3 regions of the Jeotgalibacillus marinus genome follow, and region 1 is predicted to be linked to each of the others. Evidence: predicted binding sites of a transcription regulator. Region 1 holds the regulator's gene; each other region holds the start of a gene.
What was found. Region 1 encodes LexA, which represses DNA repair genes until DNA is damaged. Its sites were predicted from a motif close to CGAACATATGTTCG; they were not measured.
Positions count from the first base shown of each region.

Region 2: uvrB (excinuclease ABC subunit UvrB) is a predicted target of LexA. The motif match lies at 2,623-2,636, and genes of this name have one in related genera.
Region 3: AB1471_RS07480 (YhjD family protein) is a predicted target of LexA. The motif match lies at 1,734-1,747, and genes of this name have one in related genera.

Region 1 covers NZ_JBFMIA010000011.1:12,077-16,371, forward strand. Annotated here, with positions in the region: gene AB1471_RS11865 (sensor histidine kinase) at 1-760, shown strand, start outside; gene lexA (transcriptional repressor LexA) at 1,214-1,834, opposite strand; gene AB1471_RS11875 (YneB family resolvase-like protein) at 2,293-2,943, shown strand; gene AB1471_RS11880 (DUF896 domain-containing protein) at 3,031-3,264, shown strand; gene tkt (transketolase) at 3,503-4,295, shown strand, end outside.
Region 2 covers NZ_JBFMIA010000007.1:109,586-113,880, reverse strand. Annotated here, with positions in the region: gene AB1471_RS10010 (S41 family peptidase) at 1-33, shown strand, start outside; gene AB1471_RS10005 (PDZ domain-containing protein) at 187-1,380, shown strand; gene AB1471_RS10000 (HD domain-containing protein) at 1,577-2,215, shown strand; gene AB1471_RS09995 (CsbA family protein) at 2,251-2,487, shown strand; gene uvrB (excinuclease ABC subunit UvrB) at 2,783-4,295, shown strand, end outside.
Region 3 covers NZ_JBFMIA010000004.1:125,403-129,697, forward strand. Annotated here, with positions in the region: gene AB1471_RS07475 (S9 family peptidase) at 1-1,586, opposite strand, end outside; gene AB1471_RS07480 (YhjD family protein) at 1,767-2,168, shown strand; gene AB1471_RS07485 (competence protein ComK) at 2,165-2,764, opposite strand; gene AB1471_RS07490 (IDEAL domain-containing protein) at 2,974-3,213, shown strand; gene AB1471_RS07495 (hypothetical protein) at 3,447-3,809, shown strand; gene AB1471_RS07500 (AzlD domain-containing protein) at 3,923-4,231, opposite strand; gene AB1471_RS07505 (AzlC family ABC transporter permease) at 4,228-4,295, opposite strand, start outside.

The sequences.
Region 1 (4,295 bases):
ATCCTTTCGACTTAAACATAGAAGGAAAGATGAGATCGGGGAATTGATGGACAGCTTTAATCATATGGCAAGTGAAATTCAGAAAGTTGATAAAATGCGTGAAGACTTTGTCAGTAATGTTTCCCATGAAATTCAGAGTCCCATTACGTCGATTCGTGGTTTTACACGTGCAATTAGGGATGGAGTCATTCCCGTGGAACATCAAAAGGAGCACCTTGATATTATTTATCAGGAAACATTAAGACTTTCAAAGCTCAGTGACCATTTGCTTCGGCTTGCTTCGCTTGATTCAGAAAATCATCCTTTTCATCCGGTTGAGTATCGGTTAGATGAACAGCTGCGTAGAATAATTCTCGTGACTGAACCGTTATGGATTAAAAAAAATCTTGACATTGAACTTGATCTGCTAGCTTGCCGTGTTATGGTCGATCGTGATTTATTTGAACATGTTTGGCAAAATTTGATTACGAATGCTATTAAATACTCAGGTGATAACAATCGGATTGTTGTTCAAATGGAAAACACTGGTCTAGCTGTTCTCGTTCATATAATGGATACCGGAAGAGGAATTCCCAAAGAAGATTTGCCGTATGTATTTGACCGATTTTATATGGTCGATAAAGCAAGAAGCCGTTCAGGTGGAGGAAATGGGCTTGGGCTGTCAATTGTAAAAAAGATTATCGAACTCCATGGCTGCAAAATAGACGTCAAAAGTGAGGAATGGAAAGGGACTTGTTTTACGGTTTCCATTCCTCTATAGATAGAGACTATCAAAAAGAGTAATAATCATTATGACAAAAGGTTACGGTACGGAAGTTTTATGGGGAGAGGTTGGTTAAGAGTGATGCGTCTAATTCGACGGTTAACCATATATTTTCCTGCCAATATTGGACAAAACATTTAATTCAACTTATATACAATATACTATTTGATGAAAAATTTGTTGATAAAAATAAATATAACAATATTTATTCTATATTGTGAATTCTGATTGCAACCAAAACCTATTGTTTCATGCTATTTAGACGAGAAGTTAAATTTTATGCATTTTACACAAGCCGTAAGTTAGAAGGATTTTGGGGGACTTGAAATTAGAAAGAGCCCTCTTGGTTTGATGAGGGTGTCAATACATGAACGAATTGACCCCTATTTTGATATCTAGGAGGACCCCATGATTCTAAATTGAAGGCAAGGCTACCAGTTATACGTCCACTTAATGAACTTGACGGTAAACGCCAATGACTTTACCTAGAATGCTAACGCTTTTTAAGATGATAGGTGCCATCGTTGAGTTCTCAGGCTGTAATCGAACATGGGTATGTTCTTTAAAGAATCGTTTGACTGTTGCTTCATTTTCTTCAGTCATGGCTACAACGATATCTCCATTGTTCGCCGATTGCTGTTGCTTCACAATGACATAATCGCCATTAAGAATTCCAGCTTCAATCATAGAATCACCCATGATCTCTAGCATAAAGACTGTGTCATCAGAAGAAGCTAGGCGTTCTGGAAGTGGAAAATACTCCTCCACATTTTCGATCGCGGTAATCGGTGAACCTGCAGTTACCTTACCAACAATAGGGACGTTTACAACACTTTGTGTAGGAATGCTATCTTCATCCAAGTTTAGAATTTCAATCGCTCTTGGTTTCGTTGGGTCACGGCGAATCAAGCCTTTGCTTTCCAGACGGGCTAGGTGACCATGAACGGTTGAGCTTGAAGCTAGTCCAACTGCCATTCCGATTTCACGAACTGAAGGTGGATAACCCTTATCGCGAACTTCGCGTTTAATGAATTCAAGAATATCAAGTTGCCTATTAGATAATTTTTTCATGGGAGCACCTCTCTTTTTGACTATCGAATTCTTATGTAATTATAGCATGAATTTTTTAAAAATACAAACATAAGTTCGAATTTTTAGCTTGATACAAAACGGATGTTCGGTATATAATATTAGCAATAATTGCGAACGTATATTCGTCATAGTCGTTTCAATATAGCTACTTTATGAAAAGATTCCTATGTTATTCTATTTATTGTTGTACATTTGCTTTTTGACTTTATCTAACTTTTTTTACGGATGATCGTGAGAACAGTTATCTACAAATAGTAGTGTAAGAATGGCACTTTCGATGAATTTATAAATGGATAATCTCTGAGAACAAGTTATTATCTATTCTATCAGTATAAGGAGAAAAGCTTATGTTGCCGACCTCTACTAAAGTTCAATTTATCTAGGATGGGATTCAGCGGGCTTCCGAAAAATAATAGTAGTAGTTTAGAGGTGTTAGAATGAACGTCGTAATCTATTGTCGCGTGAGTACAGATAAAAAATCCCAAGAAACGTCACTCGAACGTCAAGAAGAAGAACTGAGGGCATTAGCCCATCGAAATCAATTTAAGATAGTTGATACAATACGGGAGCAAGGAAGTGGATTTGATTTAGATCGTGATGGGGTTTTCGCATTACTTGAAACAGTACGAAGAGAAGAAGTGAATGGAATACTTATTCAAGATGAAACGCGTATTGGAAGAGGGAATGCTAAAATTGCGCTGATTCACACTTTAATGAAGGAAGATATCCGAATTTTCTCTGTTAGCCACGATGGTGAACTGGAGCTATCAGAATCAGATTCAATGATTCTACAGATTGTTAGTATGGTAGAAGAACACCAACGGAAAATTCATAATTTGAAAATCAAGAGAGGAATGAAACGTGCGGTTGAACGTGGATTTCGTCCCGAGAAAAACTTAAAAGATCGTGGGAACAAAGAAGGACGTGACAAAATCGTCGTGCCAATCGATGAAATTCTCCGATTGCGCAGAAATGGGTTAACCTTTCATGAAATTGCCGCTACGTTACGTGGTTTAGGTCATGATGTTTCCAAAGCAACAGTACATAGACGTTTTCGCGAATACATGGACAGGCAAATCGATACATAAAAAGCACATTTCTTGTCAGAGCAACACATTTTTAGTACGATACAATGTATTATAAACGTTGTAGTAGTTCTAGAAAGGGTGTTTTATATGTTATCAAATAAAAAAATGTCACGTATAAATGAATTATCGGCTAAAGCTAAAAGAGAAGGGTTATCAAAGGAAGAAACCGTTGAACAGCAAACCCTTCGCCAAGAATACTTGTCTGCCTTTCGTGGTTCAATGAAGCAAACTATTGAAAATGTTCGCGTCTTAGATCCAGAAGGTAAGGATGTCACACCAACGAAGCTTAAAGAAGTTCAAAAACGTAATCGCATGCATTAAACCTTTCGTACTTATATCGTGACAAAAATGCCATTCAACTGGCTTTTTTGTCGTGTATGGAAAAAAATTTTAGTTAATTATTTTGTAAGCGTTATCGTGTAGAGATGAATGCGGTTTTTTCCCAAGTGTGATTTATCCCAACAATGTCTAAGAAAAGGAATTTTATCGAGTTGTTTGTACATCTCTGCTTTTTTGCGTACAATAGATACGTATAATGATGATAGAGAGGATGTTTTGTATGTTTACATCAACGGATGATTTAGCGATTAGTACAGTACGCACACTTTCAATTGATGCGATTGACAAAGCCAATTCAGGCCACCCAGGTCTTCCAATGGGGGCTGCGCCATTTGCTTATACACTATGGACTCGTTTTATGAATCATAATCCGAAAAATCCAGATTGGTTTAACCGGGACCGCTTTGTCTTATCAGCTGGTCATGGATCAATGCTATTGTATAGCTTACTACACCTTTCAGGGTATGACTTACCAATGGAAGAAATTAAAAACTTTCGTCAATGGGGATCAAAAACCCCTGGACACCCTGAGTACAAACATACGGTTGGAGTAGAAGCGACAACTGGTCCACTTGGGCAAGGTCTTGGTATGGCTGTAGGGATGGCAATGGCAGAGCGTCATTTGTCAGCGAAATTCAATCGCGGAGAGCATAATGTGGTTGATCACTATACATATACACTATGTGGAGATGGCGACTTGATGGAAGGTGTTTCTTCTGAAGCAGCATCTTTGGCTGGTCACTTGAAATTGGACAAGCTTGTTGTGCTTTATGATTCTAACGACATTTCACTCGATGGTGATCTAGATCGTTCATTTTCAGAAAGTGTTCAAAAGCGTTTTGAGTCTTACAATTGGCAGTACATTCGTGTAAACGATGGCAATGATATTGGCGAAGTAGCTGATGCAATCAAACAGGCAAAAGCGGATTCAACACGTCCAACGATGATTGAAATTAAAACGGTGATTGGATATGGATCGCCAAACCGAGCGGGCACATCAAAGTCTCACGGTG
Region 2 (4,295 bases), on a different contig from region 1:
CAATCAGCGATTGAGTACTTACAGGAGGAGTAAAAATTCTCATGCACGAGTGGGGTTGGGTTTGATACAATAAAGATATTAGAATCTTCCTTTCAAAAGGACCATTTGATGCTAAATGGTCCTTTTACATTTTAGGGCTACGTTTAATGCAAAGTAATATTCGTAATTCGAAAGGTGGTTTTCCCGTTGATTAACCAATGGATCATTGAAATTGGATCGGGTGCGATTGGTGCGCTTTTGAACCCTCTTTTATTTGTAGCAATTATTGCAAGCGTTGTTGCTGGAATTGTACGCGTGAAACGAGAGCGGAAGGACATACGAGTTAGGATCCAAACGAGGGGAGTTGAATTAAAAAGTTTAGTAGGCATGGGTTTGCTCATTGGTCTCGTTCTTTCAATTGTAATCGTGGCAATTGGTATTCAAGTTCCCTTACTGTGGATTTACCTGGTCAGTGTCTTAATGTTGATGGCGATCGTTACATGGCAATTCCGTGTTTTATCAGCGGCACTTCTTGCACCTCTTGCAGCTGGAATTTTATTTTTATTACCAATGGTTCCATGGGACATGCCATCTTGGATACCAAGTGAATCACTCGACCTTGCAGCAATTGGTGTCACGAGTGTGATTATGGGTGTATTGCTTTTAGCGGAAGGGTTGTTAATGAAATGGAATGCCGGTAAAGGTACCTCGCCACGGTTTATTCGAACACCTCGCGGAATGAAAGCAGGGGCATTTTTCACGAAGCGTTTGTGGTTTGTTCCGTTATTTTTACTTGTACCTACAGGTAATCTTGGTGAAATGGCAGGTTGGTGGCCTGTGATGACAGTTGGTTCAACATCCTGGTCGTTGTTATTAGTGCCGTTTGTACTTGGATTTCAACTTACAATTGTGCACGATTTACCCACGCCAATTATTCGTCAAGCATCACAACAAGTGATATGGCTTAGTACACTTGTCACGATGCTTGCTGTAGCGGGTTGGTGGGCGCCATATATGTGGCTAGCTGCATTTGCTGTGGCATTCGGTGGACGGATTTATTTGATCATTAAAACAAGAGAGCTATGTCGTCATTCAGGTTATCATTTTATTAACCGTAATCAAGGTATCATGGTGGTTGATATTATCCCAAATACACCAGCACATAAAATGGGGTTGAGCCGAGGAGAAATAGTACAAAAGGTCAACGGAATAAAAGTCAAAGATGAAAGCGAGCTATACGGTGCGCTTCAAAAAAACCGTGCACATTGTAAGCTTGAAGTGCTCGGTCAAAACGGAGAAATTCGCTTTGTTCAGCGTGCATTGCATGATGGGCAACATCATCAACTTGGGATCATCATGGTGGAAGATCGCATGCGCCAATATGCACCGGATAGCGCATGATTACATAATTAGCTGTGCATTAGGGGTAGCTATTTGAAGTAGTAGATGCTTTTATCATTTATGGAATTTTATAAAAAACAATCGAAGAGAACGAACTTTTCGGTTGTTTTTTTGTAAATACATGGTCTTTTCTTGTCGCCACGCTTCCTTGGTGCTAAGATAAGCTAAATCTACAATAGGGTCAGGAGAGGGTTATATGGGAATCCATCACTATTTTAAAAGCTTATCAGACATGGAAAAACTGTATCGGTGTCCTGGGAAATTTAAATACAATGAACATACTGTTGCTGCACACTCATTTAAAGTGACAAAGATTGCGCAATTTCTTGGGACGGTGGAAGAATACCATGGGAAAACGCTTGATTGGAAGTCACTTTATGAAAAAGCGCTCAATCATGATTACCCTGAAATCTTCACGGGGGATATTAAAACGCCAGTAAAGTACGCATCATCAGAGTTAAACCGCTTGTTCAGCCAAGTGGAAGAAGAGATGGCGCATAAGTTTGTGACAGCTGAATTCCCAGCTGAATTTCAAGAAGTTTATTTGGACCGATTTAAAGAAGGAAAAGATGATACGCTTGAAGGGAATATCTTATCTGTCGCAGATAAAATCGATTTGTTGTATGAATCATTTGGAGAAATTCAAAAAGGGAATCCTGAGCCGATTTTTTTGGAAATATACCAAGAAGCGCTCACAACCATTGTGAAATTTAATGATATGGACAGTGTACAATTCTTTTTAAGCAATGTGTTACCTGATATGCTCGCAGAAAAGTTCATTCCACACAGCGAATTGAGTAAAATCACCAAAAACCTTATTGCAGATGGTGATTGAGTTGTGTAAGATGGTTCAAGGATAGAGGTGATTTGATGGGCACAAAATTGATCCTAGCCACTTTTGCACCTGCACTACTCGTTGTACTTTTTACACGTGTCACGTACAGTCGTTGGATTGCAATGATCTTAACCATTGCCCTTATCGCAGCATCTTCATACAAAGGCTATGTAGGAAGCTGGCTCATTATCATCGTTGACGCCGCCTCTCTCACTATTGGTCTTTGGTTTGCTAACAGTTATATGAAACAACATAAAGACAAAAATACATGACGTCCATAGGCGTTGTGTTTTTTTGTAGTTGCTTTAGTTTGTTGAAGGAGACTAAAGCACTGTTTCCCCCCACACAGTCCTCCTCGAGATGTTTCGTTCTCTGAATTTAAGTTCCATTGTATAAAAACAAAAATGCGAATATATGTTCTTTTTTCTGTCTTTTTCAGAATATGTTGTGATAAAATAGAAGAAAGTTTAATTAAGGCGTTAATTTTGATGCTCTCACTTGTTTCAATCGAGGATTAAGGGTATGAATATAGAAGAGAGTTTAGAGTGACTAATGGGAGGTTTTTTCATGGTTCAACAGTTTGATCTTCAATCTTACTACAACCCAGCAGGTGATCAACCAGCGGCGATCAAAAAAATTGTTCAAGGAGTCAATAATGGCACCACGCACCAAACGTTGCTAGGTGCGACGGGAACAGGTAAAACCTTTACCATTTCAAACGTGATCCAAGAAGTGAAGAAACCTACCCTTGTAATTGCACATAATAAGACGTTAGCTGGTCAATTATATAGTGAATTTAAAGAGTTTTTTCCGAATAATGCGGTTGAATATTTTGTCAGCTACTATGACTACTACCAGCCAGAAGCCTATGTGCCGCAAACCGATACGTTCATTGAAAAAGATGCCAGCATCAATGATGAAATTGATAAATTGCGTCACTCGGCAACATCATCTCTTTTCGAACGCGATGATGTGATTATTATTTCAAGTGTTTCGTGTATCTATGGGCTCGGTTCGCCTGAAGAATACAGCGAGCTTGTGGTTTCTTTAAGGACTGGAATGGAAATTGAACGGAACCAACTTCTTAGAAAAATGGTAGACATTCAATATGAACGAAACGACATTGCGTTTCAACGTGGTACATTCCGTGTGCGTGGAGACGTCGTTGAAATCTTTCCAGCAAAAAATGATGAGCACTGTATTCGTGTTGAATTTTTTGGTGATGAAATTGACCGCATCCGAATGGTTGATGCACTGACTGGAGAAATTTTAGGTGAGCGGAACCACGTGGCAATTTTCCCAGCATCCCACTTCGTTACCCGTGAAGAAAAAATGAAGAAAGCCATTGTAAATATAGAGGAAGAGCTTGAAGAACAGTTAAAAATTTTAAAAGAAGAGGACAAACTCCTCGAAGCACAGCGTCTAGAGCAACGTACTCGCTATGACCTTGAAATGATGAATGAAGTGGGTTTTTGCTCAGGAATCGAAAACTATTCAAGGCATTTAACCTTGCGCGAAGCAGGTGCAACGCCATACACGCTTATTGATTATTTCCCAAAAGATTTTTTACTTGTTATTGACGAATCGCATGTGACATTACCACAGGTGAGAGGAATGTACAACGGAGACCAAGCGCGTAAAAAAATGCTCGTCGATCATGGTTTCCGTTTGCCATCAGCATTGGATAATCGACCATTAAGATTTGAGGAATTTGAACAACATGTGAACCAGGCTGTCTACGTTTCAGCAACGCCTGGTCCGTATGAAATTGATCATACAAAAGAAATGATCGAGCAAATTATTCGACCAACTGGACTCCTTGATCCAACGATTGAAGTGCGCCCAATAGAAGGTCAAATTGATGACCTAATAAGCGAGATCCAGGAGCGTATTAAGAGTAACGAACGTACGTTGATTACAACCTTAACCAAAAAAATGTCTGAGGATCTTACCGATTATTTAAAAGAAATCGGTATCAAGGTACAGTATTTGCACTCTGAAATTAAAACCTTGGAACGTATTGAAATTATTCGAGACTTACGTTTAGGTAAATACGATGTGCTCGTCGGAATTAACTTAC
Region 3 (4,295 bases), on a different contig from region 1:
AAACCACCGTAGCTTCCACCCGTTACGCCTAGTCGCTCTTGGTCAATAAAATCATATTGTTCAAGGGCATAATCAACCGCTGCCATTAAGTCATTGTAATCATTTCCTCCGTAATCACCACGAACTGCATCGACATACTTTTGTCCATAACCGTGGCTTCCTCGTGGGTTAACGTAAAGAACAACATAGCCTTGCGCTGCTAACAACTGCATTTCGTGAAAAAAAGTATTGGCGTACATCGCGTGTGGACCACCGTGTACTTCAAGCACTAGAGGATATTTTTCTCCTTTAACATAGCCAGGCGGTTTCATCAACCAACCATGCACGTCCCAATCATTTGTGCTTTTTACAACAATAGATTCTGATTGAGCGATTTCAACTTCGTTTAGCCACTTTTCATTCACCCTCGTCACCTGCGTGTTTTTACCAGTTGGAACATGTAACAAATGCAGATCGCCAGGGTTTGTATGCGTACTAATCGCTAAGATGACTTGCTGTGATGGTCCATGAACATCATAGCCATAGATATGGTGTTCACCATCTAGCGCTGGATATACTTCCCCCTTTATTGATCCGTAATACAATGACACATTACCTTGATCACTGATGACAAAGTAAAAGCTTTCTTTATCGTTCCAAACGACACTTTGTACACCTGCTCCTTGTTGAATATCCGCTACAACAAAATCACCTACTGGCGCATCAATTCCTTCTGTGATGCACTCTTGGGTTTTTGTAACGGCGTCGTATACCCAAAGCTTTGAGTGTGATGCATTTTCATACGTTCGTTCACTCGCTACATATGCTACTTTTTTGCCATCGGGCGACCACTCAGCTCCTCCCACATAGCCTTCTTTTGTTTCAATATGTTCACGTACTTTATCCGTTAAGTTGTAAAGGTACAACTCATTGTTAAACGAAAAATCTTTCTCTTCAACACCGTCGTTTGTTGCATACGCAATCATTTCGCCATTAGGCGACCAGTCAAAAAGCGTGTAGCTATGTTCACCTTCGGTTACTTGTGTAATTTCTTCCGTTGCTAAATCCACGATGGCAATATGTTGTTCCTTCTCTTCTAAAAGACCTGTGCCGTCAGCTTTATATTTCATTGAACTTGTTACAAACGGCTTAAGTTCGTCCTTACCTTTCACTTCCTCTACTTCTGCTGACTCATCTTTTGGAATAATCTCGCCTTTTTTAAGTGATGTCGTAAAAGCAATTTTGCCGCTACATGGTGACCAAACTGGATTGCCTGCTCCATTGTCAGCTTCCGTTACTTGCTTTGCTTCTCCCCCACGCGTTGACAGTACGTGAAGTTGATTTTTACCACTACGATTTGACACGAATACTAGTTCTTCACCATTTGGTGACCACCTTGGAGAAGATATTCTCCCTTCACCGTATGTCCATTGTGTCGTTTCTCCACTTGTTACATCTAAATGGTATAAATTTGATACGTATGTATTTTCTTGTTGAATATGCGTTTTAATAAAAGCGACCTCTTTGCCATTTGGCGACCATCTTGGATCTGTCGCGGATTGAATGGAACAAAGATCCTCTGCTGTTAGTTTGCGTTTTTTTGACACGATAACCCCTCCTAATTAGCCAACAATATCAAGATAACCAACTCATTCTATTATTAGTTATTTTACAGAATATTGCAAACGTGATATGCAACAAAAGAAAAAAATTCCTGTTGTATGTTCTAACAATCTGTGTAAAATAATAATATACGAACATGCGTTCTTTTTCGGAGGGGGATCAATATGACGAAGATTCCAGCAGAGGATCGCGACAAATTGGAAAATGCTTTTTATTTACCGATGCTTTTAACAATATTAGAACGGGATCGTCTCATCGTGGAAAAAAGTTCTTTCAAGTTGAATAGACCTTATTTAGAACTGATTGAAGAAACAACGAAAGCAGTACAACGGGACCTAGCAAGGATCAAACGCCACCTACGAGAAAATGGAATGACAGTTGTAAAGCTACAGTCAGATGACGCCTTCACACTTTATTTATTCGTCTACAACGGTTATGAGGAAAAACACAATTATTTTAACCCAAGACTCAGAAATCATGTAGAAGACTTGTTGCGGTTTTATCTGTTTGAACGACTTAAAGAAAGAGAAGCAACCCCTCCAACTACAGGGATCTCTTTTTCCTAACGTTTATTAACTGTCTGTTCAATGCGGTTTAAGTATTCCACAACAAATAAACGGTTGACCTGTTTTTCTACGGTGTAAGACGGATCCGTTTTTTCACGGATTTCCTCGAGGTTAAATTGTGTTCGGCAAAAAAGATGAGAGGCCTTTAAATATTGTTGAACAAAAGATTTTTTTGAAACGGGTAGGACCACCTCCACGTTACCAGAGAGTGTAGCTAATGTTTTTTCCTTCTTATAAGTTTCATAGCCCCTTAAATGCTGCAGCGACAACCAACGATTTTGATCATTTTTATCTGAGTGAGTAGAAAAAAAATAAACGTTTGTAACAGGATCAATCACAATTGGTGGTTTGTGTCGAATGTTCGTTAATGTTTTAGTTGAGAACTTTCGGCCTTCATAGGTAGAAAGAAAGTAGAGGCAGGAGTTGTGTAGGATTTCTTGAGGAGGGTGCTCTACAAGGAAAGGGGAACGATCCTTTTCGTAGACTATTGTTTTTTTCTTATTATCTTCATTTATAGGCTCCAGTAGCATCGTTTGCGCATTCACGATGTATGTTGTGCCCAAATGAGGTAAATATGGATGTGTTATATTTTCCACATAATCACTCCTTTTTATGAATCTGACACTATTATACATCAAAAGATATATTTCTGTATAGTAAAAATGACAGAATTTTTAAAAACTATTATAACTTTCTCCCTAGCCCATTACAGTTCCAAATGATTATTATCTAAATATTAAAATTTTTCTGTTGATTTTATTCGGATTATTCACTATAATAAAAAAAAGCAGTAGAGGTGATGAAGATGGAAAACAACAAATCGTTCGCAAAATTCATGAATGAGTCAAACGTCCCTCAAAAGCAATCAAGCGAAATGACGATGATGGAGATTTACGTTGACATGGTTCTCAACGAAATACTAGTTAAACATCGCAAAGAGCAACTTCTAACAGCAATCAATGAAGCGCTAGACCAGCAAGACCAAGCATCGTTTATAAAGCATTCAACTGAACTAAATACATTAGAAGATACACACGGTGTGTAGAACTGAACCCCCTCCCAGTACTTTTATAGGGAGGGGTTCAATTTTTTGTGTATAAAAACAGTTTTGACTACCTCAACCTTTTACCCTCCAGTACGAAACTTCGACCTTGTAGCAAGATTCACCTAAACCAATAAGCTAAATTCAATAAATCGCCACGCAATAGGGTGGCAATACGTCCGTGCATCATGAATAATAGAAGATAGCAGGATATTTCGTGGCAAGGAGCTTGAATAATGAACGGATACCAACTGAATGACACTTTTTTAGCAATTTTAGAATGGGGCTTTGTGGTGGTTGTGATCGCAATCATTGCGTTTACGATTTGGTCCATGAAATACGCACCCCAAATGAAAAGCGCTTTGTTATGGCTGGTTGCCCATTTAGTTTTTACGGTCGTAGCTCACATTTTATTTTGGATGGGTCTTGGCGATCAATCAAGCGGAACAACACCTATTGCCAACATAGTCGATCAAATCCATTTTTTTATGGGTGTAGCGGGCTTACTATGGCTATTGGGAATGCTTTGCCTTGTGCTGTGTATCCAAGTGATCAAAGATACCGTTGCACAACCGAAACACGCCCATGCAAAAGAATAAAAAAAGCGAAGAAAGCTAACCTAATAGCCTTCTTCGCTCTTTTTTTGTTGAAAGCTTCCATTGGTCTTTCAAAAGAAGATAAACAACATCATAAAAACTACTATCAAAAAAAGTTAAAACACAAACAAATACACCGACAGCACCGCAATTGACCCAATCACGACAACCATCACGTTTGCTCCAACCGTCGCCAAAGCGAATGCGGCAAATGCACCAACGAGGCCAAACCAAATGTCCCCTTCTCGTATCAATAAAATGCCAGGAAAAATCAATGCACCCAAAACAGCAAACGGAATATTCCTCAATACTTCCTGCAAGAATGGTGGCGGTTCTTTACCTTCTAAAATCGTTAAAGGAAGAACGCGAGGAATATACGTGACAACAGCCATCCCTACGATCAATAACACCATTGTCGTATTCATGTCATCCCCACCTTCCTTCTAGTTACAATCACAACTTCAACTGCAATAGCAGAAATAAGTGTTG